3 regions of the Caballeronia sp. LZ065 genome follow, and region 3 is predicted to be linked to each of the others. Evidence: predicted binding sites of a transcription regulator. Region 3 holds the regulator's gene; each other region holds the start of a gene.
The links. The regulator FliA, encoded in region 3, starts transcription of late flagellar genes. The targets are predictions, from matches to a motif close to CTAAAGTTTNNNNNNNNNNNGCCGNTA.
Positions count from the first base shown of each region.

Region 1: the regulator FliA is predicted to act here: its motif matches at 7,237-7,263, upstream of QCE63_RS11280 (DUF4088 family protein).
Region 2: the regulator FliA is predicted to act here: its motif matches at 4,837-4,863, upstream of motA (flagellar motor stator protein MotA).

Region 1 is NZ_JARUXV010000001.1:2,442,542-2,452,633, reverse strand. It holds gene QCE63_RS11310 (phospholipase D family protein) at 1-675, opposite strand, end outside; gene QCE63_RS11305 (MATE family efflux transporter) at 1,106-2,551, opposite strand; gene QCE63_RS11300 (RNA-binding S4 domain-containing protein) at 2,804-3,025, opposite strand; gene QCE63_RS11295 (hypothetical protein) at 3,322-3,786, shown strand; gene QCE63_RS11290 (hypothetical protein) at 3,827-4,087, shown strand; gene QCE63_RS11285 (ATP-dependent helicase) at 4,249-6,378, shown strand; gene QCE63_RS11280 (DUF4088 family protein) at 6,388-7,149, opposite strand; gene QCE63_RS11275 (AzlD domain-containing protein) at 7,315-7,650, opposite strand; gene QCE63_RS11270 (AzlC family ABC transporter permease) at 7,647-8,420, opposite strand; gene QCE63_RS11265 (AraC family transcriptional regulator) at 8,538-9,359, opposite strand; gene QCE63_RS11260 (CreA family protein) at 9,406-9,879, opposite strand; gene QCE63_RS11255 (hypothetical protein) at 9,962-10,092, opposite strand, start outside.
Region 2 is NZ_JARUXV010000004.1:431,824-441,915, reverse strand. It holds gene QCE63_RS28555 (MFS transporter) at 181-1,473, shown strand; gene QCE63_RS28550 (MFS transporter) at 1,597-3,063, shown strand; gene QCE63_RS28545 (hypothetical protein) at 3,201-3,368, shown strand; gene QCE63_RS28540 (hypothetical protein) at 3,447-3,719, opposite strand; gene QCE63_RS28535 (helix-turn-helix transcriptional regulator) at 3,843-4,688, opposite strand; gene motA (flagellar motor stator protein MotA) at 4,958-5,830, shown strand; gene motB (flagellar motor protein MotB) at 5,864-6,844, shown strand; gene QCE63_RS28520 (Nramp family divalent metal transporter) at 6,915-8,246, opposite strand; gene QCE63_RS28515 (DUF4148 domain-containing protein) at 8,523-8,792, shown strand; gene QCE63_RS28510 (efflux RND transporter permease subunit) at 9,138-10,092, shown strand, end outside.
Region 3 is NZ_JARUXV010000001.1:152,887-162,978, reverse strand. It holds gene QCE63_RS00805 (cytochrome b/b6 domain-containing protein) at 1-479, opposite strand, end outside; gene QCE63_RS00800 (PepSY domain-containing protein) at 485-748, opposite strand; gene QCE63_RS00795 (thiamine pyrophosphate-binding protein) at 827-2,542, opposite strand; gene flhF (flagellar biosynthesis protein FlhF) at 2,867-4,651, shown strand; gene QCE63_RS00785 (MinD/ParA family protein) at 4,644-5,561, shown strand; gene QCE63_RS00780 (RNA polymerase sigma factor FliA) at 5,580-6,311, shown strand; gene QCE63_RS00775 (GGDEF domain-containing protein) at 6,373-7,365, opposite strand; gene QCE63_RS00770 (aromatic ring-hydroxylating dioxygenase subunit alpha) at 7,687-8,679, shown strand; tRNA gene QCE63_RS00765 (tRNA-Arg) at 8,707-8,782, opposite strand; gene QCE63_RS00760 (c-type cytochrome) at 9,123-10,019, shown strand.

The DNA of each region.
Region 1 (10,092 bases), 2.3 Mb from region 3:
ACTGGCGGAGATCTTCTGCGTCACCGGGCCGGCGGCAAACACGTCCAGGTCGCGGAACTGCAGCGTCGGGCTCGCGCTGAAGTATTCGTCGCCGAGATTGCGGCCGCCGACAATCGCGATCTGATTGTCCGCGATCATCGCCTTGTTGTGCATCCGGCGCGTGAAGTGATTCAGGTTCGTGAAGAAATTCTGCGTGCGTTCGGCGAAGCTGCGCTGCGCGCTGCCGTAAGGGTTGAAGACGCGGATCTCGATCTTGTCGTGCGAGTTGAGCGCCGCCATGATCCGGTCGATGTCCTTGAAATTCAGATCATCGACCAGCATGCGCACGCGCACGCCGCGATCCGCCGCATACAGCGCCGCGCCCAGCAGCAGCTTGCCGGTGTTGTCTTCCTCGGCGATGTAGTACTGCATGTCCAGCGTCTTCGTCGCCGCGCGGGCGAGCGCGATGCGGGCCTGGAGCGCGTCGGTGCCGGTCGGCAGCAGGCGCACCGCGGACTGCTCCGGATGCTGCTTTTCGAGCGGCGTCAGTGCGGCTTCGAGCGGCGTCGCGGCGTCGGGCGGGAGCGCGTGGCTCGCCGGACGGTCGAACGCCGTCGCGGGCGGGCGCGTGGCGCAGGCGGCGAGCAGCGTGGCAGCCAGCAGCGCCGTACCCAGGCCGCGCACGCCGGCCTTCATTCCTCGCGGCGCAACGCGCCGATTCTTTCGCGCGCCCGGCGCGTCACGCCGTGCGACTTGCTGCATTCCCCGACTTTCCGACACTTCGATTCCTCGTTCTCGTTGTTTCCGCTCGTCCGCTGCTTGCGTTCTGGTGTGGGCGGCGGACGAAGCGTCGTAGCAAGAAGCGTTCTCCCGCCACGCCATCGAAACGATTTTAAGGGGATTTGCAGGGCAGGCCTGCCGACGTCGGTGGTCAAGCGAACGAGGAGGGCGGCAAAAGCGCCGGACGAAAAAAAGCCCGCCTGGTCGAAGGCGGGCTGACAACCCCTGTCACAGATGTCTCAAGGAGGAGACGGATTCATCCTAACCATGCGCGAGCGGCGCACCAACCAAGCATTCGTGCCATGCATTTCGTTGCGCGGCTCATTTGCTTATCAGGTATCAAGGTTCAAGCGTGGCCGTGCGGCGCGGCGTTGGAATCTGCGGTGTCCGGATCTGGAGCCATGCCGGTCTCGATGAACCGTCGGCTGATGCGGTGAAAACGCAGCGTCATCAACGCTGCGACGCTCGCGAGCCCGGCCGCCAGTCCCCACCACAGTCCCTTCGCGCCTAGTTCGAAATGAAACGCGAGGACATAGCCGGTCGGAAAGCCGACGCCCCAGTAGCCGAACGCGGCCGCGAGCATCGGCACGCGAGTGTCGCGCAGGCCGCGCAGGCAGCCCGAGCCGACCGTCTGCATGCCGTCGACGATCTGGAACACCGCCGCCACGCCGAGCAGCGAGGCGGCGAGCGCGACGGTGCGGGCGTTGGCGGGATCGTCGAGTTTCAGATACAGGCCGACGATCGCATGCGGCGCTGTGATCAGCACGAGGCCGGAGCACATCATGAAGCCGACGCCCAGCGCCAGCGCGACGAAACCCGCATGGCGCGCGGCGAGCGGCACGCCCGCGCCGACCCAGTAGCCGACGCGCACATTCGCCGCCTGACCGATGGCGAGCGGCACCATGAACGCCACGGAGGCCACATTGAGCGCGATCTGATGCGCGGCGAGCGGCGCTTCGCCGAGCAAACCGACCATCATGCCGGTGGCGAGGAAAAGCGTGGATTCGACGCCATAGGTGATCGCGACCGGCCAGCCGATGCTGAACAGTTCGCTCATCAGCGGCAGACGCGGCCGCGTCCGCGTGACGAAATGCCGGTAGCGCGGCCGCAGATGCAGGAAGGCGACGAGCGCGAGCGCGATCAGCCAGACGGTGATGGTGGTCGCCGCCGCGGAGCCGAGAAAGCCTTCGCGCGGCAGGCCGTAGGCGCCGTGAATGAGGCCGTAGTTGAGGAAGCCGTTGACGAACACGCCGCCGATCGACACCCACAGCAGCCGGCGCGCCGCGCCGATGGCCGGCAGGAACGCGCGCATCATGCCGACGCCGATCAGGCTGGCCGGCGTGCCCCAGCGCAGCACCGCGCAGTATTCGCCGACGTTCTTCGCCAGCAGCGCCGGTTCGTGGAACGCGAGCAGGATGGCTTCGGCATAGGACAGCAGCACGAAGGCGGGCACCGCGAGCAGCAGCGAGAGCACGAAACCGGTCCAGTAGATGCCTGGCACGCGCTCGTCGGCGTTGGCGCCGCGCGCGTGCGCCACGGACACCGACACCGACGTCAGCACGCCCTGCAGCAGCGTCACGACGACGAAGAAAAGATTTGCGCCGAGGCCACCGGCGGCGAGGGCATCGGGACCGAGCGAGCCGAGCAGGATGGTGTCCGTGACGCCCATCGCCATCTGCGAGAGTTGCGCGATCGCGAGCGGCGCCGCGAGGCGCGCGGTGTCGGCGGCGTGACGGGTGAGGCTCGGTGGTCCTTGATGCGCGCGTTGCGCGCGCGGGGTTTGGGCTTGCATGGTCGAGAGCGAATCAAACGGAGCAGGGGCGGGCGCGTCTTCGGCGGCGCTTCAGGTGCGGCGGCGTGGCGCGGGTCCGCAAGCGTCCTGACCGTACCGACACCGGGATTATTCCGCGCCCTTCCGGGATGCAGGGGCGTCGAAAACGGAAGATGACAAGCTTATTGCCTCGCGTGCGGCGTGTCGATGACGCGCCGGCTTATGCCGGGCTTTTGGCAAGCGCGTGACGCCTGCACTCAAACTCCGCGACGGTCATTCGGGCGCGCGCACGCGGATGGTCTGGCCGTCGAGCTTCACGACCTGGCCCGCGCGGATCTTGCATGTCTTGCGCATCTCCACGTGGCCGTCGACGGTCACGTCGCCCATGGCGACCCGCGCTTTCGCCGAGCCGCCGCTGTCCGCGAGACCCATCAGCTTGAGCAGGTTGTGAAGTTCGACGAAGTCGCCCGTGAGGGTGAATTGTAGTGACGGCATGGACGGGCGAAGCGGGATTGCGGGAAGGAGGGGTCCATCATAAACCACCGGCGAGCACGCGCCGGGCATGCGACGTGCTCCCTACAAGCGAGACCCCGGTAACCGGTTCGAAAGCAGTCTGGTTGGCAAATGTAGCCAGATGAAACCGTCGGTAACAATGACGGGTTTTGCAGAACTCGATCGCGCGCCGGCGGGTCCGACGGTTTGACTGAAACAGCTTCGGTCATCTTTCCAAATCGACAAACGCCGTGCGGACAACGATCCGACGGCACACAAATCAGAGAGAGGACATGCTCATGACTCAAGCTCGCATTCTGTTGATCGGCACCGCCATCGCCACCTTTGCTGCGTCGAGCGCCTTTGCGCAAAGCACGCAGCCGGCCCCCATGACGCCGGCGCCCGCACAGGCGCAGACGATGCAGCCGGCGCCGGGCCAGATGTCGAATCCGATGCCCGGCAACGCCATGCCCGCGCAGGCCCAGCAGCCCGTGACGCCGCCGCAGCAGAACCTCGTCGCGCCCGCGCCGACCGATCCGCTCGTCCAGCGCCGCAATGCCAACGCGCAGGCCAACGCTGAATACCGCGCGTCGAAGAAGTCGTCGAAGGCCGAACTGAAGGCGCAGAGCCAGCAGGCCAACGCGCAGTACAAGGAAGAGGTGAAGAACGCGAAGATCAATCGCAAGGCCGACAAGGACGCCGCGAAGGCAGAACTGAACGCCACCGAGCCGAACGCGCCGAAGGACACGGGACTGCAGCACTAAGCATGTCGCTGTCCCGGCGAAATCGTTCCAGGGAGGACATATGAAGCAAGGATCGAAGGCATTCCTGGCCGCGCTTGTCGCGGCAACGCTGGCCAGCGCGAGCGCGGCGTCGATCGCGCAGACCACCAGCGACGCGCCGATGACGAAGGCCGATCAGAAGGCGGCAAAGAAGCAGGCATCGGCCGACAAGGACGCCGCCGTGGCGCAGGCCAAGGCCGACAAGAAGAAGACCGAAGCCCAGTCCGAAGCCAACGAAGCCGCTGCGGACGCGAAGCTGAAAAACGCGAAGAAGGCGGACTGAACGTCTGAACGCGCGTCGATCGACGCCGCAAGCCCGGTTCCCCAACGGATCGGGCTTGTTTCTTTTTCGGGGTCAAAAGCTGAGTCCAGGCAAAGACTTGCGTGCAAAGCTTGTATGGATATACAGTGTGCGTCACTCTTTTCCCGCCCGTCCCTGTACCCGTGCTCACGCTCCCCGATACCGCCGACACCGCTGCCGATTCCACCGCCAGACAAGTCGCGGACTACCTCGCGAAGCTTAACGAGGCACAACGCCAGGCGGTCGAATTTGGCGTCGATGAACCCGATCGTCGTGGCGGGCCGCTGCTTGTCATCGCGGGTGCGGGATCCGGCAAGACCAATACGCTTGCGCATCGCGTCGCGCACCTGCTGGTGAAAGGCGCCGATCCGCATCGCATCCTGCTGCTCACCTTTTCGCGCCGCGCGGCGCTCGAAATGACCCGGCGCGTGACCCGCATCGCCACTCAGGCGCTCGGTGCGCGCAGCGCCATCGCGCAGGGATTGACGTGGTCCGGCACGTTCCACAGCGTCGGCGCGCGACTGCTGCGCGATTACGCCGATCTCGTCGGCCTCGCGCCGTCGTTCACCATCAACGACCGCGAAGATTCCGCCGACCTGATGAACCTCGTGCGGCACGAGCTCGGGCTGTCATCGAAGGAAAAGCGCTTTCCGGCCAAGTCCACTTGCTTCTCGATCTACTCGCGCGTCGTGAACACCGGCGCGTCGCTCGCCACGGTGCTCGACCAGTCGTTTCCCTGGTGCCGCGAGTGGGAATCCGACCTGAAGCGCCTGTTCGCCGCATATGTGAACGCCAAGCAGTCGCAAAGCGTGCTCGACTACGACGACCTGCTGCTCTACTGGTCGCATCTCGCTGCGGAGCCGTCGGTGGCGGCGGACTTGTCGAGCCGTTTCGATCACGTGCTGGTCGATGAATACCAGGACACCAACCGCCTGCAGGCGTCCATCCTGCTCGCGATGAAACCGGACGGGCGCGGCCTGACTGTCGTGGGCGACGATGCGCAGTCCATCTATTCGTTTCGCGGCGCGACGGTGCGCAACATTCTCGACTTCCCCGGACACTTCAACCCACCCGCCGCCAGTGTCACGCTGGATCGCAACTACCGTTCGACGCAACCGATCCTCGAGGCGTCGAACGCGGTGATCGGGCTCGCGTCCGAGCGCTATACGAAGAACCTGTGGACGGACAAGGCGTCGGCGCAGAAGCCGCGCGTCGTCAGCGTCGCTGATGAAGCGGATCAGGCGCGCTATGTCGTCGAGAAAGTGCTCGAGGCGCGCGAAGGCGGCATGAAGCTCAAGTCGCAGGCGGTGCTGTTCCGCGCGGCGCATCACAGCGCCACGCTCGAAATCGAACTCACGCGGCGCAATATTCCGTTCGTGAAGTTCGGCGGCCTCAAGTTTCTCGATTCGATCCACGTCAAGGACGTACTCGCCGTGTTGCGCTGGGCCGAGAATCCGCGCGACCGCGTCGCGGGCTTTCGCGTCGCGCAATTGCTGCCGGGCATCGGGCCGGCGCTGGCCGGGCGCCTGCTCGACAGCGTGAGCGCGCCGCAGGCGGTGGCGTCGCAGGCCATTGCCCGTTTTCAGGCGCCCGCGCGCGCCAGCGAGGACTGGCCGCGTTTCGTCGGGCTGATGGCGAAGCTGTGCGGCCGCGAATCGGGCTGGCCCGCCGAGTTCGAAATGATCCGCCGCTGGTATGAACCGCATCTCGAACGCAATCACGAGGACGCGGCGATCCGCATCGGCGATGTGATGCAGATGGAGAGCATCGCGTCGACCTATCCGACGCGCGAGCGCTTCCTCACCGAACTCACGCTCGACCCGCCCGACGCGACCAGCGACGAATCCGGCGTGCCGCTGCTGGACGAAGACTATCTGATCCTCTCGACCATTCATTCGGCCAAGGGTCAGGAATGGCGCAATGTTTTCGTGCTGAATGGCGTCGACGGCTGCATTCCGTCCGATCTGGGCACGGGCAGCGACGAGGAAATCGATGAAGAACGGCGCCTGTTGTATGTCGCGATGACGCGTGCGAAGGAAGACCTGCACGTCATCACGCCGCAGCGCTTCTACGTGCACAACCAGACGCATCTCGGCGACCGCCACGTATGGGCGCAGCGCACACGCTTCATTCCGCCGCATCTGCTGCCGCAATTCGAGACGGCCGCCTGGCCGCCGGTGATCGCGCCCACGGCGCCGACGGCCGCGGGGCTGGCGGCGGCCGCGAAGGCGAAGCTGGATATCGCGGCGCGCCTGAAGGGGATGTGGGAGTAAGAGGCGCGCTCAGCGCGGTGCGCGCGAGGCGCGCGGCGTGCGCGGCGGCGAGAAGATGCTGCGCAGCCAGGCGGCGAAGCGCGTGTAGCCGTCGTAAGGCTCTTCGACGAACAATTCCGGGCGCAGCGAGCGCAGGATTTCGAGCACTTGCTGCGCTTCCTGCTTCTGGATCGAGCCATACACGATGCCGAGCCGCAGCAGGCAGCGCAGTTCGCCGAGTTTTTCGCGCGCTGTCGAGCCGACGCTCGTTTCCACCGTAATTTTCATTTCGTAGACGCGCTGGCGCAGCGAATCCGCGAGCCGCCACGCAGGCGTCTGCATCTTCTCTTCCACTTCGCGAATGTCCGCCGCCGCGGACTTGATCTGCGACGCGAGCATGTCCACTTGCGATACGTCGCCCTTGGCTTCGGTGACGATGGCCGCCGCCCATTCGCGCGACGCCTTGACGAGATCTTCCGCGGTCCAGTCGGCGCGAATCGCGAACGCGAAGCCATGTTCGGCCGCCTGACGGATCAGGATCTCGACGACATCCGGAAACTCCTTGTCGAGCGCGCGCTTGGCCCACGCGTACTGGCCGTGCGAGAGCATGCGCTGCACGGCCTGCTCGGTGAGCGGCGTGTGATTGTCGAGCAGGATCGCCCGCAGGAAGTCTTCGAACGACGGTGTGACGAACTGCGGATCCAGCTTCAGCGACAGACGCAGGAAGGCGTCGAAGTCGCGCTGCAAGGAAGCGATCGTCTCTTCGCGGAGCGAAAGGGTGATTTGGCGCATGTTGGTTCCCGGTTCCGCTTCCGGATGCGTCGGAAGCGGGTAATGCTGGTGGCGCCGCTTCTGTGGGCGGAGGCCATTCGTTTCTGATATCGGCGCGGGTTCCGGGAACTTGAGGCTTTTTTGGTGCTTTTTGAAAGCCAATTGCGGGCCGATCGATGGAAAACGTTAGCGCAGAACCAGCAGTTGCCAGACGAAGAACACGGTCAGGGAGACAGCAATGGTCAGAAGCGGCCGCTTGCTGAGCGCGCACACGATGACCGCGACCAGCGCCGCCACCAGTTGCGGATTGCGCCAGGTGATCTCGGCGCCGTTGCCGTGCGGCGAGACGGTCATCGGCACGATGATGGCAGTCAGCACCGTCACGGGCACGAACGAGAGCGCGGTGCGCACGATGGGCGGAAAGGGCAGGCGCTCGCCGAGCACGAACACGGCGGCGCGGATCGTGAACGTGACCACGGCCATGCCGAGGATGAGCAGCACGTAGTTCGAGGCGGCACTCATTGCGCGTGCTCCTTCGAAGCTTGCTTGCGCTGCGCGCGATGGTCCCGCAGCGTGAGCATCATGCCGACCGCCACGCCCACGAGCACCGCCGCCAGCAGGCCGAGCTTGTACGGCCAGTCCTGCCATGCGAACGACAGCACGCCCGACGCCAGCGCCGCCGCGACGAAGCGCACCGCGACGAGCTGCGGCACGATGATCGCGATGAAGGTGGCGACCATGGCGAAGTCGAGCCCGAGCGACTTGAGGCCGGGAAACGCTGCGCCAAACAGCAGGCCGATGAGCGTCCACCCCTGCCAGTTCAGATACATCGCGACGCCGGAACCGAAGAAATAGTGCGGTCCGATTTCGCCGGGATTGCGCTTCTGATAGTGCGCATAGGCGACGGCGAAGACTTCGTCAGTGAGCACGCTCGCGAGCGCCCAGCGCCAGCGTCGCGGCAGATGCGCGACATACGGCGCGAGCGTCGCGGAATAGAGCACATGACGGAGATTGACGACGAGCGTCGTCGCCCAGATGACGGCGAAGCTCGCATGCGACGCGATCAGGCCGACCGCGATGAATTGCGCCGACCCGGCGAACACGGCGAGCGACATCAACTGGCCGTGCCACAGCGAGAGCGGGCTGGCCGTGACGAGCGTGCCGAAGATCACGCCGAAAGGCGCGGCGCCGATCATCATCGGAAGGGTGTCGCGGGCGCCGGCGGCGAATTCGCGCAACGCCTGGCCGGATGGCGGCGTGGACGGTCGGGTCGAGTGCCGTGCGGACTGCATGGCGGACGATTGTGCGGATGTTGCCTTCAAGATTTCCTCCTGTGACAGCGAGGATACGCAACGCGGTGTCCGGATGGCTTGTACGTTCTTGCGCTGCCGGCGCTTCTTTCCGGACGCTCAGCGCCAGCGGCCCGGCGGCACGCCGAACGCGCGCTTGAAGTGGCGGGTGAAATGACTCTGGTCGGTGAAGCCGCTCGCCGCCGCGACGTCAGTGACCGACGCACCCGAACGCAGCGCGGGCAGCGCTCGCACGATACGCATCTGGTTGCGCCAGGCGTGCGGCGCGAGACCGGTCGTGCGCGCGAACAGCCGGGCGGCATGGAAGGTCGACAGGCCCACCGTGCGCGCCAATTCGGCGAGCGTGACGGGTTCGAGCAGGTCGTCGGCGAGACGTGACTTCATGGTTTCGACGCGCTGCGCGTCGGCGGCGAGCGACGGCGCACCCGCGTGTTGCCGTGCGTGCCGGCCGATCAGCGTCGTGACCGCATCGACGAGCGCCAGTTCGGCTTCGAGTGGATCGGCGCCGCGCTCCAGCACGCGGTGCGCATGCAAGAGGCGACGTGCCAGATCGGCATCGCGGATGATGTGATCCGGAAACCGCGGCGCGGCAGCGCGTTGTCCGCACAGATCGTGCGCGAGGTCCTCGACGAACGGCATCGGCAGGTAGAACACGCGATAGCGCCAGCCGATATCGACCGCCCGTGCGCCCGTATGCACCTCGCCCGGATTGATCACCGGCACCGAGCCGGTTTCCGCGACATGATGCGCGCCGCGATAGTCGAAGCATTCCGCGCCGGCCTCGATCACCGGCACCGTGTAGGCGTCGTGCCAGTGCGGCGTGAATTCATGGTCGTAGTATTCCGCGGTCACCATGTCCGCGTCCGGCACGAGCGGCGAGCGCCAGTAGCGTGCGGCATCGCGGAAATGGTCGGCGTTCATGGCGGAATGACGGATGAAGAAGGGAAACGGGAAGTTTATAACGTTGTCACTTCACCGGTATCGTCGTGCCCTCCGGCACCGGCACGGCGGTCACACTGTTCTTCGGACTGCCGGTCGCGATGCGGTCGCTGTACGTGAGATAGACGAGCGTGTTGCGCTTCGTATCGACCACGCGCACCACGTGCAGCGTCTTGAAGATGAACGACATGCCCGCCGAGAACACATCGGTTTTCTGCTTGAGCGGCTGGGAGAATTTGATCGGGCCGACCTGCCGGCAGGCGATCGACGCCTCGGTCGGATCTTCCGCGATACCCAGTGTGCCTTTCACGCCGCCCGTGCGCGCCCGCGAAACGTAGCAAGTTACGCCCTGCACGAGCGGATCGTCGTAGGCATCGACGGTAACGCGATCAGAGCCCGTGAAACGGAAGTTGGTATTGACGCTGGCGATCTCCTCGGCATGCGCGATTCCGGCGCCGTAGAGGGAGGCAAGCACTGCAAAGGCGAGGGCGGGACGCTTCATCGACATCATCCGGAAAAGAGAAGGGGCGTCGTATTGTATCGACGCCCCTGAGTTCTTTCGATGTGTCGCACATCCGGTCCGTTCAGTGGAAGATCAGATAAAGAATCACCAGCACCACCACCGGCACGCCGAGCAGCCATCCGAGCAGGTAAGGCATGTTGACCTCCTTCGCGTATCGTTTTTGACAGTTCCAGTATCGCGAAGACAGCGCAT
Region 2 (10,092 bases), on a different contig from region 3:
TTCCCGCAGCGCGGATGGACGGGCGGCGGCTCTCGACTCCGCGCCTGTCCGGTCATCGGCGTCTTCCACACCCGGATCCGCCGCGCGCCCATCCGGCGCACCCGACCCCTCCCGCATCGGGCACAGCCTCGCCCTGCCCGCGCGTCACGCGTGGTCTTTTCACTCACGGGTTTTCTTTCGATGCAGGCAACACCTCTGTCCGACGCCCCGCGCGCGGCCAGCCGCGCCCTCACGCGCGGCGACTACAAGACGCTCACGCTCGCCGCACTCGGCGGCGCGCTCGAGTTCTACGACTTCATCATTTTCGTGTTCTTCGCACCGGTGATCGGCCAGCTGTTCTTCCCGCCGGCCATTCCTGACTGGCTGCGGCAATTGCAGACTTTCGGCATCTTCGCGGCGGGTTATCTGGCGCGTCCGCTGGGCGGGATCATCATGGCGCACTTCGGCGACCTGCTCGGCCGCAAGCGCATGTTCACGCTCTCCGTGCTGCTCATGTCGGTGCCGACGCTGCTGATGGGCCTGCTGCCCACCTATGCGTCGATCGGCCTGATGGCGCCCGTGCTGCTGCTCCTGTTCCGCGTGATGCAGGGCGCGGCGGTCGGCGGCGAAGTGCCGGGCGCGTGGGTGTTCGTGTCGGAACACGTCCCGGCGCGGCACATCGGCTATGCCTGCGGCACGCTGACGGCCGGCCTGACGGCGGGCATCCTGCTCGGCTCGCTGATCGCGACCGGCATCAACAAGGCGTTCACGCCCGCCGATGTCGCCGCTTTCGGCTGGCGCCTGCCATTCCTGCTGGGCGGCGTGTTCGGGCTGTGCTCGGTGTATCTGCGCCGCTGGCTGCACGAGACGCCGGTCTTCGCCGAACTCAAGCTGCGCAAGTCGCTCGCGGCGGAGCTGCCGCTCAAGGCCGTGCTGCGCGACCACGGCCGCGCCGTGATCGTCTCGATGCTGCTCACGTGGATGCTGTCGGCGGCGATCGTCGTCGTGATCCTGATGACGCCGACGCTCCTGCAGAAGCAATTCCACCTCGCGCCGGCGACGGTCCTCGTCGCGAACTGCGCCGCAACGCTGTTCCTGACGATCGGCTGCGTGCTGGCCGGCGCGATCGCGGGCCGGATCGGCGCGGGCAAGACCATCTTCATCGGCGGACTGGCGCTGGCGGTGTCGTATTGGATGCTGTTCCGCGAAGTCGCCGTCGATGCCTCCGCGCTCTTGCCGTGGTACTCGGTCGCGGGCTTTTTCGTCGGCGTGATCGGCGCGATTCCCTTCGTGATGGTCAAGTCGTTTCCCGCCGCCGTGCGCTTCTCGGGCATTTCGTTCTCGTACAACGTCGCGTATGCGGTGTTCGGCGGTCTGACGCCGATCGTCGTTTCGCTGTTCATGAAGTCGAGCCCGCTCGCGCCCGTGTGGTATGTGGCCGCGCTGTGCGTGGTGGGCGCGCTGACGACGCTGTTCATCAAACACGCGCGTTAAGTTCGTTTTTTTCGTCGAGGAAATGGCGCACCTGCTGACGCAGTGCGCCATTTTTACGCCGGGATTTCCACGTTTCAGGCCAGGCCGAAACATCGAACGCGCCACGCGCCTACGATGAGCGGCATGAACTCGAACCTTTCCTCCTCCTCTGCACACCTCTCCGGGCGACAGAAGCTCGTCGTGACCGCGACCAGCGTCGGTTTCGTCGTGTCGCAACTGGATGTGTCCATCGTCAATGTCGCGCTGGCGAGCATCGGCCGCGATCTGGGCGCGAGCGTCGCGAGCCTGCAATGGACCGTCGACAGCTACGCGCTCGCGTTTTCCGCGCTGATGCTTTCGGCCGGTTCGCTCGGCGACCGTTTCAGCGCACGGCGCATGTTTCTCGGCGGACTGCTGCTGTTCGGACTGGCGTCGCTCGCGTGCGCCTTTTCGGTCGATGCGCCGCAACTGATCGCCGCCCGCGCGGCGCAGGGCGTCGGCGCCGCCGCGATGCTGCCGAACTCGCTGGCCTTGCTCAACGCGGCGTGCGGCCACGATCAGCGACTGCGCGCCCGCGCGGTCGGACTGTGGACGGCGGCGGGCGCGGTGTCGATTGCGTCGGGGCCTATCGTCGGCGGCCTGCTGATCGCGGCCTTCGGCTGGCGCAGCATCTTCTGGGTCAATCTGCCGGTTTGCGCGGCGGGCATCGTGGCAACCGTGCTATGGGTGCGGGCCGCGCGGCCGAAGTCAGCGAATGACGCGCGCGGCCTCGACCTGCCGGGTCAGACGCTCGCCATCGTGGCGCTGGCGGCGCTGGTGGGCGCGGTGATCGAATGGCGGCCGCTCGGAATCGCTCATCCGCTCGTGTGGGGCGGGCTTTTGCTCGCGCTGGCGGCGGGCGGCGGATTCGTCGCGATCGAACGCAGAAGCGCGTCGCCGATGTTGCCGCTCTCGCTGTTCGCCGAGCGCACCTTCAGCGCGGCGGTGGTCTTCGGTATCGGCGTGAATCTCACCTACTATGGAACGGTGTTCATTCTGAGCCTGTACCTGCAACGCGTGCTCGGCCATACGCCGCTGCAAACGGGGCTGGCGTTCCTGCCCCTGACGGGCGGGTTCCTCATTTCGAACCTGGCGAGCGGACCGGTGGTTGCGCGTTTCGGCTCGCGCGGTCCGATGATCGCGGGCGCGCTGCTCGATGCCGCCGGTTTCGCCGCGCTCTGTTTCGTCGATGCGCACACGCCCACGGCCGCCCTGCTCGTGCCGTTCCTGCTGATTCCCTCCGGCATGGGACTCGCGGTGCCCGCGATGACGACCGCCTTGCTCGGCACTGTCGGCCAGCAGCGCGCGGGGACGGCGTCGGCGGTGCTCAACACGGCGCGACAGGCGGCGGGGGCGATCGGGGTCGCGGCGTTCGGTGCGCTTGCCGGTCACGGGGACGGCGCGGCGAGCGCGGCGCATATTGTCGATGCCGTGCGCGGGTCGGCGGGCATTTCCGTCGCGATTCTGCTTGGCACGGCGCTGGTTGCACGTCAGGTGAGCAATCCGGCGAGGACGGACAAGGACCGTCCGCCAGAGCACGTGCGCCGCGCGCTTTCCAAAAATGCTGATTGAACGCAGCAATTGAGCGTGCTGGTCAGCGGGTACGCCCGTTGCAACGATCCAGTACGACGCTTAATGCATTTGAGCTAAACCAAGCTGCCTCGGAGCCTTAAGCCATCCATCCACCAGGAACCCTCAAGGAGAAGCTGATGTCGACGCTGCCCCGTTCCCCCGAAGAGCCATACGAGCCGGATCCCGACGAATTATTCGATCCGGACGCGGCGCCGAACCCCGACGATCCGGACATGCCCGACGGCCCGGATTCCGCCACGCCGATGGTGCCCGCCGACCCGAAAAACGGCGAACCGCGTCTGTAGCGCCAAGCTGATGAACAAGGCCCGCGCGGCTCGATGAACCGCGCGGGCCTGTCTGTGTGAAGTCAGCCGCCGTGAAGCCTAAAGACTCGTGGTCTGCACGGCGCCGGTCTCGAGTGCGCGCTCGATGAGCGCCTCCTGCTGGGCCTTGCGAACGGCATCGGCTACCAGCGACGCGGGCGCTTCCACTTCCGCCTTGATCGTGCCGATGATGCCTTCGGCCTGGACGATCACCAGCGACTCCGCCGAGTCCGCGCGGCTGATGATGACGCGCGGCGGGCCGCCGCCATCCGCAATGCTTGCGCAAAACTGCATGCTTTGCCCGCCGATCACTTGCTCGAATGTTTGAATCATCGCTCTCTTCCGCGTTGGTTGGACAAAAGCTCACCAGGCTCAGGTTGAACAGCCTGCCTTTCTCATTGATCCGCGTACCCGCACTAGGTTCCATTCTGTAAGCCCGTGCGCGCCGGCGCAAGCTCAGCGTCGAGCTTCGGCGAGCCGGCCAAGAACGGCGGCGGTGGCGTCGTCGGCGGGAAACAGGGCTTCGATCGCGAGTTCGGACAAGGTGATATCGACCGGCGTGCCGAACACCGTGGTCGTGCTGAAGAACGACAGCATGCCATGCGGCGTGCGCAGCCGCAGCAGGACGACTACCGGATTGGGCTCGTGACGCGAGGACTGTGGCGCATGAGCGTGCGCGGGCACGGGATACGCCTCGAGTTCGGCATGCAATGCAAGCAACACCGGATCGCCCGACACCTCCCCCTGTCGATGCAGCCGCGCGAGCAGATGCGCGCGCCACTCGTGCCAGTTGTCGATGACGCCGGCAAGGCCGCGCGGGTGCATCGAGAGGCGCAATGCGTTGACCGGCGGCGTCAGCAACGCGGCATCGGCGGATGCGATCAGCGGCGGCAGCGCCGCGTTGGCCGCGACGATGTTCCAGTGCCGGTCGATAGCCAGCGCGGGAAACGGCTCGTGACCTTTCAGCACCAGTTCGACGGCGCGGCGCGCGCTGGCCATGTGCGGATCGGCCAGGGCGCGCTCGCGATAAAGCGGCGCGTAGCCCGCCGCCATCAGCAGCGTATTGCGCTCGCGCAGCGGCACGTCGAGCTGTTCGGCGAGCCGCATCACCATTTCCCGGCTCGGCAGCGCGCGCCCCGATTCGACGAAGCTCAGGTGGCGCGTGGAGACATCGGCCTCGCTGGCCAGATCCAGCTGGCTCATGCGTCGTCTCTGACGCCATTCGCGCAGCAGCGCGCCGACGGTGGCGTTCGGGCCGGCGCGCACCGGATCGGCAAAAGCGTGGACAAAGGTCGAGTTCATGCGGACGATCTTAGTCGAACCGGATGCGCGCGTTCCATTACCTGCCACGTCATCGCGACGCGACGGCCGCCCGCCCGCCGCGCGAATCACGCGCGACGTAACATTTACGCCGCAAACATTTGCGCAGAAAAACTTGCGCCGGCCACCCTTCATTTCCGCTTCTTAACGGCCGTTAAGAGCCAAGAATAAGCGAACAATGTGTCGCGAGCCGTGCGCGTCTTCAGGCAAGCACGCACGGCCCGCGGCGCGCGGAAAACTGCGGAGAAATAATGTTTGTCATCATCGGATGGGTGGTGGTCATCGGCTCGGTGATCGGAAGCTTCATCGGCGTAGGCGGCCACCTGGCCGCGCTCGTGCAGCCGTTCGAGCTGCTGTGCATTTTCGGGGCGGCGATCGGCGCGTTCGTCGTGTCGAATCCGACCGCGACGCTCAAGAAAACCCTGCAATCCATCCCGAAGGCGTTCAAGGGCGGCGGCTATACGAAAGAGAAGTATGTGGCGCTGATCGCGCTGCTGTACGAACTGCTTCAGAAGGCGCGCAAGGAAGGCATGATGGCCCTCGAAGCCGATGTCGACGCGCCCGAATCCAGCCCGCTGTTCCAGAAGTACGAGCACGTGATGGCCGATCATCATCTGCTCGACTTCATCGTCGACTATCTGCGCATGATGTCGGCGGGTAATGTCAACGCGCTCGAGATGCAAGACCTGATGGACGAGGAACTCGAGACGCATCACACCGAGAGCGGGGTCGCGGCCAACGCGATCCAGAAGATGGCCGATGGCCTGCCCGCGTTCGGTATCGTCGCTGCGGTGATGGGCGTGGTGCACACGATGGGCTCGGTGGGCGCAGCGCCCGCCATTCTCGGCGAGATGATCGCGGGCGCGCTGGTCGGCACGTTCCTCGGCATTCTGCTGGCGTACGGCTTCATCGGCCCGCTCGCCGATCTGCTCAATGCAAAGGGCGCGGCCGAAGCGAAGCCGTTCCAGTGCGTGAAGTCGGTGCTGCTTGCTTCCATGAACGGCTATGCGCCGACCATTGCGGTGGAGTTCGGCCGCAAGGTGCTGTTCACGGCGGACCGTCCGAGCTTCAAGGAACTGGACGACGCGGTGCGCGCGACCAAGATGCCGAAGTCGGCCTCGTAACCCGCACGCGCACGCAAGAAGGAATTCACTCTCATGGCTGAGAAACCATCACGCGATCCGCTGCAGTCCGTGCTCGCACCCACCGTGGTCGTGAAGCGCAAGAAGAAGGCGCACGGACATGGGCATCACGGCGGCGCGTGGAAGATTGCCTACGCCGACTTCGTCACCGCGATGATGGCGTTCTTCCTGTTGATGTGGCTGCTCGGGTCGACGTCGAAGTACGACAAGGAAGGCATCGAGCAGTATTTCAACACGCCGTTGTCGGCGCTGTTCGGCAATGATGGCGGCGCGTCCACGCATACGAGCGTGATCACCGGCGGCGGTCAGGATCTGTCGAGCACGCGTCCTGGCGAAGGCAAGAAGAGCCAGACGCAGCCCGTGCCGCAGACGATCGCGCGCGCGGCTGTCGCGATGGAGGATTTGCAGAAGCTTCAGCAGTTGAAGCAGAAGCTGACCGCGTTGATCGAGCAGACCCCGGCGTTGCGCGCATTCAAGGATCAGATCCGGATTGCGATCACGAGCGAAGGCTTGCGTATCGAGATCGTGGATTCGCTCAATCGGCCGATGTTCGCTTCCGGCAGCTTCAGGCTCGAAGGTTATGTGACGACGATCCTGACCAATATCGGGGCTTCGCTGAACGACGTGGAGAACCGCGTGTCGATCGCGGGGCATACGGATGCGGTGCCTTATTCGGGTGGTCAGGCCGGGTATTCGAACTGGGAGCTGTCGAGCGAACGGGCGAATGCGGCGCGGCGCGCGCTGGTGGCCGGCGGGATGAAGGAAAGCAAAGTGCTTCAGGTGCGTGGATTGGCTGACGTGCTGCCGTTGAACAAGGATGTCGTTGATGAGCCGACTAACCGGCGAATCAGTATCCTTGTTCTGAACAAGGCCGCGGAACAGGCGTTCTTCAAGGACGGCGGGCGGACCACGGTGGATCAGGGGCAGCCTGTGGAAGCCGCAATTCCGGCTGCGGTGGCGGCGAAGTCGAATGGGACGGTGAATGTGGTGAAGTAAGGCGGCGGTCGAGAGCCGCGAAGGTGCACGAGTTTCGATGCGCTTCGCGGCGCCTTGACCCGACATGAGGTCACCCCACCCACTCCCCCACCGTCTGCACCACGAGCCACACATTCGCGGCGCTGATCACCACGAACAGCCCCCACGCCACGGCCTTCATCCAGTGCGCGTTGACGAACTCCCCCATCAGTCTTCGATCGCTGGTCATCCGAATAAGCGGATACAGCGCGAACGGCAGTTGCAAACTCAACACCACCTGACTGGCCACGAGCAACTTCCCCACCGCTCCATTACCCAGCCAATAAACCCCGATCAGCGCAGGAATCAACGCCAGCGCACGGGTAATGAACCGCCTCTGATAACAAGGAATCTTGAACCTCAAGAATCCTTCCATGATGACCTGTCCGGCAATGGTCCCGGTGAACGTCGAACTCTGCCCGGAAGCGAACAACGTCACCGCGAACAAGACTGCCGCCAGCCCCGTACCCACGATCGGCGCGAGCAGCTTATAAGCGTCCTCGATCTCCGTCACCTGCGTATGTCCGGTGGCATGAAACGCCGACGCCGCCAGGATCAAAATCGCCGCGTTGATCATCAACGCGAGAATCAGCGACACGATGGTATCCAGCCGTGAAAGCGTGATCGCGGAGCGCAGACTCGATCGGTCGCGCTCGACCACCCGCGTCTGCACGATGGAAGAGTGCAGATAAAGGTTATGCGGCATCACGGTTGCGCCGAGAATGCCGATGGCCAGATAAAGCGGCTCCCGCTGGCTCAATGCATGGATCGAAGGCACGAGCCCCGCCGCCACCGAAGGCCAATGCGGCTTCACGAGCACGAGCTCCACCACATAGCCGATTCCGATCGTCGCGATCAGCCCCAGCATGATCGCTTCGAGATCGCGAAAGTTCTTGCCCTTCAGTCCGAGCACGATCAGCGTATCGAACGCCGTCAGCACGACGCCCCAGATCAGCGACACGCCGAAGAGCAAATGAAAGGCGAGCGCACCGCCCAGCACTTCGGCCAGATCACACGCAATGATCGACAGTTCCGCCAGCACCCACTGCGCATTCGCCACCGGTTTCGCATAGCGTTCACGCGACAACTGCGCGAGATCCTTCCCCGTGACGATGCCGAGCCGCATGGCGAGACATTGCAGCACCATCGCCGCGAGGCTGGACAACACGACGACGAACAACAGCCCATAGCCATAGCGTGAACCGGCTTCGATATCCGTCGCCCAGTTCCCCGGATCCATGTACCCGATGGAGATGAGCAAGCCGGGCCCCGCGAATTGCAACAGCTTCTTCCAGAGCGGCGCGCCGGGCGCCACGGCCACGGAGCCTTTGACTTCGGAAGGACAGAACGGCGCGGTGGCCGTGGTCGGCAGATTGAACGGCAATTTATCGATCCCCGCTGCGATGCTTGATTGAACCGGGCGCGAGCAGCACGTTCGCCCAAGGCGGCGAGTCTATCACCGGCCTCGCCTCTTTACAGACCCCCTCTCTACTGCCTTCAACGCCCCTTCATCGACGATACGGCGGGCGTTCCAATCTGACGAAAGCGTCATTTGAACGCCAGCATGTCGTCACCACCCAAAACATAGAATGAGCCCGTGGCCGTGCATGACTTGCAGGCATGCGCCGCATTCATCGTTACCACGCTCGAGGAGTCCCCCATGAAACTGATTACCCGCTTCGCGATCCTCGCACTTGCCGCCACGCCACTCGCCGCGCTCGCCCAATCCGACGGACTGACCCGCGCCCAGGTCAAGCAGGACCTCCAACGTGTCGAGCAGGCGGGCTACAACCCGTCCGAGCGCGATGCCTTCTACCCCGATAACATCCAGGCCGCCGAGGCCAAGGTGCAATCGTCGAGCGCTTATGGTGCATCGACCGATGGTTCATCCGCCGCCGGACAGCCCGCCATGCAGCAACCCGCACAGTAAGAAAGTCGCGCTTCATCACGTCGAGACCCCGCGCGGTTCCCTCCACACGCGAGCGTTCCCGCGCCGTCTCGTCGCTTGTCCTCTGCCCGGAGATAACCGGCGCAAGTCCTGCTCTATTCCTCTGTCATTCAAGCAATCCGCCCGGCCCTGACCGCGCCCTTTCAAGCGCTTGCTTTCAAATCGCCTAATCTGACATACGCGCCATATTCACGCCACATTGTCGTTGGCGCGCGGCCACTACCATAGCGTCACAGCGGGTCTGCACCCGCCTTGTCCGTCATTGCGTCCCGCGCGCCGCATGCAAGCTCGCCGCCGCGCCCTTTCCAAGCTCTTCCGAACGACTCAATGTGGATAGTCAACGTTGCGCTGAAGCGGCCCTACACGTTCATCGTGATGGCCATCATGATCCTGCTGGCGACGCCCTTCGTCCTCTTGACGACGCCAGTCGACGTACTCCCTGAAATCGACATTCCCGTCGTCAGCATCATCTGGAATTACACCGGCCTCTCCGCGCAGGACATGGCCAACCGCATCACGTCAGTCAACGAGCGCAGCTTGACGACCACCGTGAACAACATCGAGCACATCGAGTCGCAGTCGCTGCAAGGCATCGCGATCATCAAGCTCTTCCTGCAACCCACGGCGAACATCCAGACCGCGATTGCACAGACTGTCGCGGTCGAACAGGCGCAGCTCAAGCAGATGCCGCCGGGGGCCACGCCGCCGCTGGTCATCAGTTATTCGGCGTCGAGCATCCCGGTGATCCAGCTCGGCCTTTCCAGCCCGAAGCAATCGGAACAGGACCTGAACGACACCGCGCTCAACTTCCTGCGTCCGCAGCTCGTGACGATTCCCGGCGCCGCCGTGCCTTATCCGTACGGCGGCAAGAGCCGCGTGATTTCCGTCGATCTCGACACGCGCGCGCTGCTCGCCAAGGGCCTCACGCCCACCGACGTCGTGCAGGCCGTGAACGCGCAGAACCTGATCCTGCCGACCGGCACCGCCAAGATCGGGCCGAAGGAATACACGATCAACATGAACGGCTCGCCCGCCACCGTCGCGGGCCTGAACGACATTCCCGTGCGCACCATCAACGGCGCGACGACCTATCTGCGCGAAGTCGCGCACGTGCGCGACGGCTTCACGCCGCAGACCAACATCGTGCGCCAGGACGGGCATCGCGGCGTGCTGATCTCGGTGCTGAAGAACGGCAACTCGTCGACGCTGTCCATCGTCAATACGCTGAAGGACCTGCTGCCGCAAGCGCGCGCCTCGCTGCCGCCCGATCTCAAGATCAGCG
Region 3 (10,092 bases):
CGCGTCCATACACTCATCAGCACGGCCGCAAGAACATGCACGCAGACGCACACTTCCACCGCGACCGCGAGCCAGCTGTGAAGCTCCTGCGGCCAGTCTTCGCCCCAGAAGGCATCGAGCCGCATGATCCAGCCGGATAGCGCCAGCGCGAGAATCAGGCACCACAGCGTGAGCGCCATCAACGCGCCGAGCGGATTGTGCGAGAGATGGTGCATCGGCTGACCGGCGGCCAGCGAACGCAGATACTCGACGAGATGCATACACGTAGGCCACCACGCGGAAAAGCGCGCGTGCCGCGAGCCGATGAAGCCCCACACGATGCGCGCGGCGACCAGCCCCGCCGCGCCATACCCGAGCAGCCTATGAATGGAATCGGTCGGACCGAACAGGTTCCAGAGGACGATGCCCGCGACGGCCCAGTGCGTGAGCCGTACCCAGATGTCCCAGACTTTCGTGGGCCAGGTCACGGGCGGAGACATGACGCTTATTCCACTTCCGACTTCACGACCGCGAGCGTCTTCGTGTCGTAATAGATCTCGACCTTCTTGCCGTTCTTGTCGTGACCGTAGATCTCATAGCAGTTGCCATCGACCTTGAACTTGCGGATCTTGTAGCCTTCGGCCTCGAGCTTCGCCTTCGCGTCGGACTCCTTCATCCACTCGCTTTTCGGATGCGCCGTGCAATCCGCCTTCGCGAAGGCCGCACCCGACAATCCCATTGCCAACGACAACGCCAGAATCTTCAGCATGACTTACTCCCGGTGGTTTCGGACCGGCTACTCTAGCGCCACCGGAAGCGCGCCGCAAGCAGACTGAAAGTTTGTCCGCTAACGCTTGCCTTGCTGGCGAATGTGTTCGAGCGTCGCGCCGGGGGTGCTCTGTTCCGCCGGAACGCGGATTTCGATCACGGCAGGCAGGCCGGAACGTTGCGCGCGCTCGAACGCGGGCATGAACTGGCTGGTCGTTTCGACGAGTTCGCCATGCGCGCCGAAGGCCCGCGCGTAGGCGGCGAAGTCGGGGTTGGTCAGTCCCGTTCCGTGCACGCGGTTCGGATAGTGCCGTTCCTGATGCATGCGGATCGTTCCGTACTGGCCGTTGTTCACGACGATGAAAATCACCGGCAATGCATATTGCATGGCCGTGGCCAGCTCGTGGCTCGACATCATGAAGCAGCCGTCGCCCGCGAAGGCGATCACCGTGCGCTCCGGATACAGCGACTTCGCGGCGATCGCGGCCGGCACGCCGTAGCCCATCGCGCCGCTGGTGGGCGCGACCTGCGAGCGAAACTGCCGATACGAATAATGCCGATGCAGCCACGTCGCATAGTTGCCGGCGCCGTTGGTGAGAATGGCGTCGGCGGGAAGGGTGTGTGCGAGCTGGCGCATGATCTCGCCGAGCTGAACATCGCCGAGCATCGGGCGCGGCTCGCGCCAGTCGAGATACGCGGCATGTGCCGCTTCCGCCTCGCCGGCCCACGCGATGGAACGCGGCGGCGGCAGTGCGGCGAGCATCGCCGCGATTTCCGGCATGCCCGAGACGATCGGCAAATCCGCGTGGTAGACGCGCCCGAGTTCCTCCGCACCCTGATGAACGTGAATCAGCGTCTGTTTCGGCTTCGGGATGTCGAGCAGCGCATAACCGCCCGTCGTCGATTCGCCCATGCGCGGGCCGAGCACGAAGAGCACGTCGGCGTCACGCACGCGCGCGGCAAGCGCCGGGTTGATGCCGAGACCGACATCGCCGGCGTAGTTCGGATGCTCGTTCGACAGCGTGTCCTGATAACGAAATGCGCAGCCCACCGGCAACTGCCATTGCTCGACGAAGCGCGCGAAGTCCTGCGTGGCGTCTTCCGTCCAGCCGCTGCCGCCCGCGATCACGAACGGCTTCCGCGCGTTGCCGAGCAACTCGCGCAGGCGCTCCATCTGGGCCGGCGCGGGCGCGGCCGCCACGCGCTGGTAGCGCGGCAACGGCGGGATGGCGGCAAGCGTCTCGGTCAGCATGTCTTCCGGCAACGCGAGCACGACCGGCCCGGGACGCCCGGCCGTCGCGACGTGAAACGCGTGACTCAGATATTCCGGCACGCGGCGCGGGTCGTCGATCTGCGCGACCCACTTCGCCATCTGCCCGAACATGCGCCGGTAGTCGATCTCCTGGAAGGCCTCGCGGTCCATGTGATCGCGCGCGCATTGGCCGATGAGCAGCAGCATCGGCGTCGAATCCTGAAACGCGGTGTGTACGCCGATCGACGCATGCGTGGCGCCCGGCCCGCGCGTGACGATCGCCACGCCCGGACGTCCGGTCAACTTGCCGACCGCCTCAGCCATGTTCGCCGCGCCGGCCTCGTGGCGGCAGACGATGGTCTGGATCTGCGCGGTTTCGTCGTGCAGCGCATCGAGCACCGCGAGGAAGCTTTCGCCGGGCACGCAGAACACGCGCTCGACGCCGTGATGGACGAGCGCATCGACGACGAGACGGGCGCCGGTCGTCTGGCTTTCGGGCGAAGCGGGAGAAGCGGGCGAAGCAGCGGAAGCGGCGGACGTCATGCGATGAAGTCTCCTTGAAGGGTCCGGAAACGCCTCGGCGCGATGCCGGAGAGGAGCCGGACGATGAGCGACGTGCCCTCCAGCTTACGCGTTCGGGCGCGGCTTCGGCCACGCGCCGTCCGGGAATATTTGCCGGCGGCGGGCGTGCAGTCTTCTTGGCCCCGAGGCGTCCATCAGCCGAAATACCCCTTTTTCCCACCCTTTATCCAGCGATGGGCCCAAGGGGAACTTCGCAATAATGGCTTCACTGAAAAGCGGGACCGGCAAGCAGGCAGACCGGTTCGCTCGCAACGATCGCCGTATCACACCTCATCGGGGGCAAGTTTGAACATTCGTAAATTCATCGGCGCGAACAGCCGTGACGCACTGCGCCAGGTTCGTGAAACGCTCGGTCCCGATGCCGTGGTGTTGTCGAATCGCACGCTGGACGACGGTTCGGTCGAAATCGTCGGGGTGGCGGACAGCGATATCGCTTCGATCTCGCCCGCCGCGAAGGAACAGGCGGTGCGTTCGGGCGGCGCGTCGCGCGCGGCGCTGGCCGCGGCGGCAGCAGCGATTCCGGTGAAGCAGCAGGCAGCCACGAACCCCTACGTGAGCGGCGACGTGTTTTCCTCCGTGTTCGGCGCGAATGCCGACGACGAAGACGACTACGCGTCCCCCGCCGACGACAGGTCCCGTACGATGGCCGACACCAACCCGTGGCTGGTCGAACACGCGAAGCGCCTGGCTCAACAGGCGTCGCTGCCGTCGAATCGCCCGCTCACGCCGTCGGCAGCGATTGCGCGTGGCATGGGCGTGCCGGTGACGACGCTGTCGCAGGCGCCGGTCGAGTCGGACGAAACGGAAGTTGCCAAGTACGCATTGCGCCAGCAGCAATCGGCGCGAGCCGAAGCGACGCAGCCGGTCAAGCAGCCCGCCACGCAGCAGAAGATCGAAACCCCCGACTGGGCGCGCGAAGCCGCGCAGGTCGCTGCCCGCCGCGCCGCGCACAAGATCAACACGAGCGCGCCGCACGCCGAGACGCCGGCGCCGAGCGCCGCGCCTGCCACGCCGGAAAGCGTCTTCGAAGGCCTGCCCGCGAATGCGGCGGCGGTCGTGACGGAAGCGATCCGGGCGCGCATGCAGCAGGTCGTCAACGACACGGTGATGAACGAACTCTCGTCGATGCGCGAGATGATGGAAGAGCACTTCGCCGGCCTGATGTGGAGCGAACGCCAGCGCCGCAACCCGACGGGCGGCGCGCTGACCAAGCGCCTGTTCTCGGCCGGTTTCTCGGCGCAGCTCGTGCGCATGGTGATGGACAACATGCCGGAGATGGAGAGTGTGGAAGGCGCGCTCGAATGGGTGCAGCAAGTCCTCGAAAGCAACATTCCGGTGATGGACAGTGAAGACGCGCTGATGGAGCGCGGCGGCGTGTTCGCGCTGATGGGCCCGACGGGCGTCGGCAAGACGACCACCACGGCGAAGCTCGCGGCGCGCTGCGTGATGCGCTTCGGCGCGAGCAAGGTTGCGCTGCTCACGACCGACAGCTACCGGATCGGCGCGCACGAGCAACTGCGCATCTTCGGCAAGATTCTGGGCGTGTCGGTGCATGCGGTGAAGGACGCCGCCGACCTGCAACTGGCGCTGTCCGAACTTCGCAACAAACACATCGTGCTGATCGACACGATCGGCATGAGCCAGCGCGACCGCATGGTTTCCGACCAGATCGCGATGCTGTGCGGTGCGGGTCATCCGGTGCAGCGCATCCTGCTGCTCAACGCGACCAGCCACGGCGACACGCTGAACGAAGTCGTGCAGGCCTACAAGAGCGCGCCGGACCAGCCGCCGCTCGCGGGCTGCATCCTGACGAAGCTCGATGAAGCCACCAATCTCGGCGGCGTGCTCGACACGGTGATCCGCTACAAGCTGCCGGTGCATTACGTCTCGACCGGACAGAAGGTGCCGGAGAACCTGTACGTCGCGACCAAGCGTTTTCTCATCAAGAGCGCGTTCTGCATTCCGCGCGACGGCTCGCCGTTCGTGCCGAACGACGAAGAAGTGCCCGCGCTGCTCTCCGCGCTGTCCGCGCGTGCCTCGACCGACATGCATGGGGTGCACTTTGGATAAGTTCGTGCTCGACCAGGCAGAAGGTCTGCGACGGCTCCTCACGCGAGCCGGCTCGCGGGTGGTGGCGGTCGTGGGCGGCCCGGCGGGAATCGGCTGTACGTCGACGGTGTTGAACCTCGGCGCGGCGCTGTCGGTGCATGGCAAGGACGTGCTCGTGATCGACGAGCACCGCAATTCGGCTTCGGCCAGCCGGCTCGCCGGCATCGAGGATGCAGCCGCGGCCGCCGCGGTGATGGCGGGCCGCAGCACGCTCGCGGAAGCTGCCGGGCGCACGCCGTTCGGTTTCTCGCTGCTTGCGGCGCCGCGTGACGAACGCATCAGCCACGACGCCGCGCAATGCCGCGCGTTGCTGGACGGTCCGGCGGACATCGTGCTGATCGACGCGCAATTGGACCGGTATGGCGCGCTCTCGTCGCTCGCGGCGCAGGCGCATGACTTTCTCGTAGTGACGCGGGTGGCCGCGTCGGCGATCACCGAGGCGTATGCGTGCATGAAGCGTCTGCACTACGCCCATGCGATCGGCCAGTTCCGCGTGCTGATCAATCACGTGCAGAACCCGGCCGATGCGGCGGTCGCGTTCGACAACCTGTCGGGCGTCGCAAGCCGGTATCTGGCTGTGTCGCTGGTGCAGGCGGGATATGTGTCCGAGGATGCGCGCGTCGCTCGGGCAAAGGAACTCTCACGCTGCGCAGTCGAAGCGTTCCCGGCTACAGCCGCGGCACGCGACTACCGCGCGATTGCAGCAGAGCTCCTCCACTGGCCGATGCGCCCCGCGCCGTATGCGCGTGCGGTGAACGGCCAGGCGGACGCGCGAATTCCGGTTGGCGACTCTGAGCAGGGCGGGCGGGAGACGGCGCATCGTGCGGCCGCGCTTCACGAACTGGCCATGAGCAGTACGGCGTCGATGTGATCAAGATAGGTGACCAAGATGTATAACGCCCAAGGCAAACTCTCACAGTCCGAAACGCTGACGAAATATGCACCGCTCGTTCGCCGGCTGGGGCTTCAGCTCGTCGCCAAGATGCCGGCGAGCGTCGATCTCGACGATCTCATCCAGGCCGGCATGATCGGCTTGTTGGATGCGGCTGGCCGCTACAAGGAAGATCAGGGCGCGCAGTTCGAAACGTATGCAAGCCAGCGGATCCGCGGCGCAATGCTCGACGAGCTGCGCGCCAACGACTGGCTGCCGCGCAGCATGCGCAAGACGTCGCGCGAGGTGGAATCGGCGGTGCACAAGGTCGAGCAGAATCTCGGCCGGTCCGCCAGCGAAACGGAAATCGCCGAGCACATGAAGATGCCGCTCGACGAATACCAGTCGATGCTGCAGGACCTGCACGGCGCGCAGCTGATCTATTACGAAGACTTTGACCGTTCCGCCGATGACGAGCCGTTCCTCGACCGCTACTGCGTCGACCGTTCGGATCCGCTGTCCGCGCTGATGGACGACAGCCTGCGCGGCGCGCTGATCGAAGCCATCGAACGGCTGCCGGAACGCGAAAAGCTGCTGATGAGCCTGTACTACGAGCGCGGCCTGAACCTGCGCGAGATCGGCGCGGTGATGGAAGTGAGCGAGTCGCGCGTGTGCCAGCTGCACAGCCAGGCGGTGGCGCGTCTGCGCACGAAGCTGCGCGAGCAGGCCTGGACCGGCGCCGAGGCTTGACGCTTGACGCTTGAACTGTGATGCATGACACGGATGGCCCGCAGCGATGCGGGTCATTTTTTTAGCCGGTTTCGAAGTCGTGGGTTTCGGCGAACACGGTCTTGCCGGCGCCCAGACTCTTCGCGCGATACATCGCACGGTCGGCGGCGCGCAGCACGGTATTCATGTCGGACTGGCGCACGATCGTCGCGCCGGACAACAGGCAGGCGCCGATGCTTGCCGACACCGAAACCTTCCGTTCCTGCACCGACGTGATCGCGGCTAGCGCAGAGTGAATGCTGTCGGCCACGGCGAGCACCGCCGACCGGTCGCGCATCTGATGGGCGAGCACCACGAATTCGTCGCCGCCGAGCCGGGCGATGGTGTCAGTCCGGCGCAGGCGGGTCTCGAGCTGTTGAGCGAAAGATTGCAGCAGCACATCGCCGACCGCGTGCCCGTAGGTGTCGTTCACTTCCTTGAAACCGTCCAGGTCGATCAGCAGCAGGGCCGTGGCGTCATCGCCGTCGTGGCCGGCGGGTGGCGCGGTCATCGCCCGGTTGACGATCTTCTCCAGCGCATAGCGATTCGACAAGCCCGTGAGCGGATCGGTGGACGCTTGGCGCGCGAGATCCAGATTGAGCTTGCCAAGCCGGTCGACTAGCACGCTCAGATACACCGATGCCCCCAGCACGCTCAGTCCCAGACCGATCGCGACCGGCAGGTTGGCATGCCACCACGGTTGTACGAGGCCGAGCGCGATCACCACGATGAGCGCCGTCGCACAGGACACCGCGAGCGTGCGCTTGCCATACCGGCATCCCGAACCGATCAGAAACCAGAACATCACCCAGATGAGCGGCAGCGCGCTGGCGCCGCCGGCCGCGAGCGCGAGTCCGAGCAAGGCTTGATCGGCGATGGTCGTGAGCGTGAGGCGCGTCCCGGACGTGGCGCTCGCGCGGCTCACGACGAGCAGCGTCATGGCGCCGTACGACACATAGAGGGCGACGAGCCGCACGACCATCGAGGCATCGTGTGACGGGCGCCACCACTCGAAGAGGCCATACGCGAGAAGCACCGCAGTTCCCATCCAGACCCGAAGCGTGGCCTGCTCCCGTTCGGGACTCCGGTGCCCGGACCCAATGAAAGCCTGGATCCGGCGTGCCGGTTGATGCGCCTGCTCCATATGAACCCCTGGATGGTGATTTCTTGCTGTTATGGTGTGCTGCTGTCTCTGTATGTGCGGCCCCGTCGCGGGAGGTGGTGTGAAGGCGTTGCATCGGGTTGCACCGTCGCGCGACCCGCTATTCTGCTACTTTTTGCGATTTCGCTGCAGGTTGGGTTGGGGCAATCGCGGTCTTGCGAATCTTCCCCATCTTCCTGCTTACGGCTGATGACAATGCACAACAACGCTTCTTCCCTGCAAGGCGAATGGCTGCCGGTCTGCAACAGCGAGGACGTGCCGGAGGGCGAGGCGCGAGGATTCCTCGTCGCGGATGAGCGCATCGTCGTGTGGCGGGACAGTCTCGATGCAGCGCATGCGTGGCGCGACGCCTGTCCGCATCGCGGGGCGCAACTGTCGCTCGGCTCGGTATCGCGCGACTGGATCACGTGTCCGTATCACGGCTGGCGATATGACATCGAGGGGCAGTGTCTGCATATCCCGTCGAATCCCGCACTGCGTCCGCCGAAACGCGCCTGTGCAACGACCTTCGTCAGCGAAGAGAAATACGGCGTTGTCTGGATGTGTTTCGGCGAGCCCGCGTATGCGCTCGATTTTTATCCGGAAGCCGATGTGCCCGGCGGGCGCCGCATCAATCTTGCGCCGCAGACGGTGAGGTCATCGGCGCCGAGAGTGGTCGAGAATTTTCTCGACATGGCCCATTTCTCTTTCGTGCATGGGGGGATTCTGGGCGAGCAGGCGCATACCGAGGTGCCCGATTACGAAGTCGTCCCGGTCGATGGCGGTCTTGAAGCGCGACAGTGCCGTTATTGGCAACCGGCCGGCATGCCGGGACAGGGCGGCGGCGCGATGATCGACTATGTGTATCGCGTCAGGCGGCCGTTGATCGCGAGTCTCACCAAGATGGCCGTGGGCGGGCAGGGCGCGCTGCACATCATGCTGGTGGCGTCGCCGGTGTCGGAGACGGAAACGCGGGCGTGGCTCGTCTCCATTCACGAAGATGACGCGACGCACAGCGATCAGGCGCTTTATGACTTCAACATGGAGATTCTGATGCAGGACACGCCGATCGTCGAATCGCAATGGCCGAAGTGCTTGCCGTTGGCGCTCGATGCAGAGCTGCATCAGAAGTGTGACCGAATGTCGGTGGCCTACCGGCGATGGCTGGCGGAGCTGGCGTTCGGGTGGGGGACGACGGGTGGGGTGTAGCGGCTGCGCTGAGAAACGACAGCGACTTGGTGCGCCCGGCTGGGATCGAACCAGCAACCCCTGCCTTCGGAGGGCAGTACTCTATCCATTGAGCTACGGGCGCATCGGCGGTGGGCTGTTGAACAAGGCAAGCGGCCCAAAGAAAGCCGGCTTCAAGGCCCACGCGAATCCGAGAGGATACCTGTTTTCCCTGACCCCGTCCATCGCGCGGCGCTGCAAACTCGATGCCCGCTCGTTCGGCCAAGCATCACACGATTCGGGTAAACGCCCGTCCGGTCACGCTGCCGCCCTGTGCCGCCGCTCGAACGTTCCGTCTATAATCGACCGAGCCTTTCCCCACGGCTTTGTCTCGGCGCCAGGTCTGAGCGCCCAGGCAATGCATGCGGTAGCTGTCACGCTGTCACTGAACCGACTCACACCAAAAAACGGGAGACGAGACAAGCATGAGCGAAGCACCCCACGGAGCCCCGATCAAGACGCCCGGTCAACTCATCGTCGCGATCATTGCGGGATTCGCCATTCCCGTCGCCATCATCATTCTGCTCGCCGTCTATGTGAACAACTCGACGCGCACCGGCGCAGGCACCGATATCGAAGCCTCGGTGAACGAGCGCATCGCGCCCGCCGCCCAGGTCGATGTCCGCGACGCCAACGCCCCGCGCGTCTACAAAACCGGCGAGGAAGTTTTCAAGGCCGTCTGCTCCGCCTGTCACGCTGCCGGCACCGCCGGCGCGCCCAAGTTTGGCGATGCCGGCGCGTGGGCGCCGCGCATCAGCGAAGGCTACGACACGCTGCTGCACAACGCGCTCAACGGCAAGGGCGCGATGCCCGCGCGCGGCGGCACGAATCCCGACGACTACAGCGACTTCGAAATCGCGCGCGCGGTCGTCTACATGGCGAACGACGGCGGCGCCAAGTTCGCGGAGCCCGCGCAACCAGCGCCGGGCGCGGCGGCGAACGCAGCAAGCGCACCGGGTGCAGCCGCACCGGCAGGCGCGAGTTCCAACGAGAACGCACAGGCCGCGGCCGCCGTCGCCGCGCTGGCTTCGGTGCCGCAGGCCGCACCGGCTCCGGCTGCCGGGGCCCAGAGCGCCGACGCCGCGCAAGCCGGCAAGGCGCTCTACGAGCAGGTCTGCCAGGCGTGTCACGCAGCAGGCGTGCTCGGTGCACCGAAGTTCGGCGACAAGGCCGCATGGACTCCGCGCCTGAAAGAGCCGATGGACACTGTCTACAACTACGCGCTGCACGGCAAGGGCGCGATGCCGCCGAAGGGCGGATCGAACGCGCCGGACGCCGATGTCAAGGCCGCCGTCGACTACATGGTGAACGCGTCGAAGTAAGAGGCCAGGCCGCAAAGCAAAAAACCCTGCGCACGCGAGTGAACTGCACCCCAAAAGTTGGACACCGGTCCAA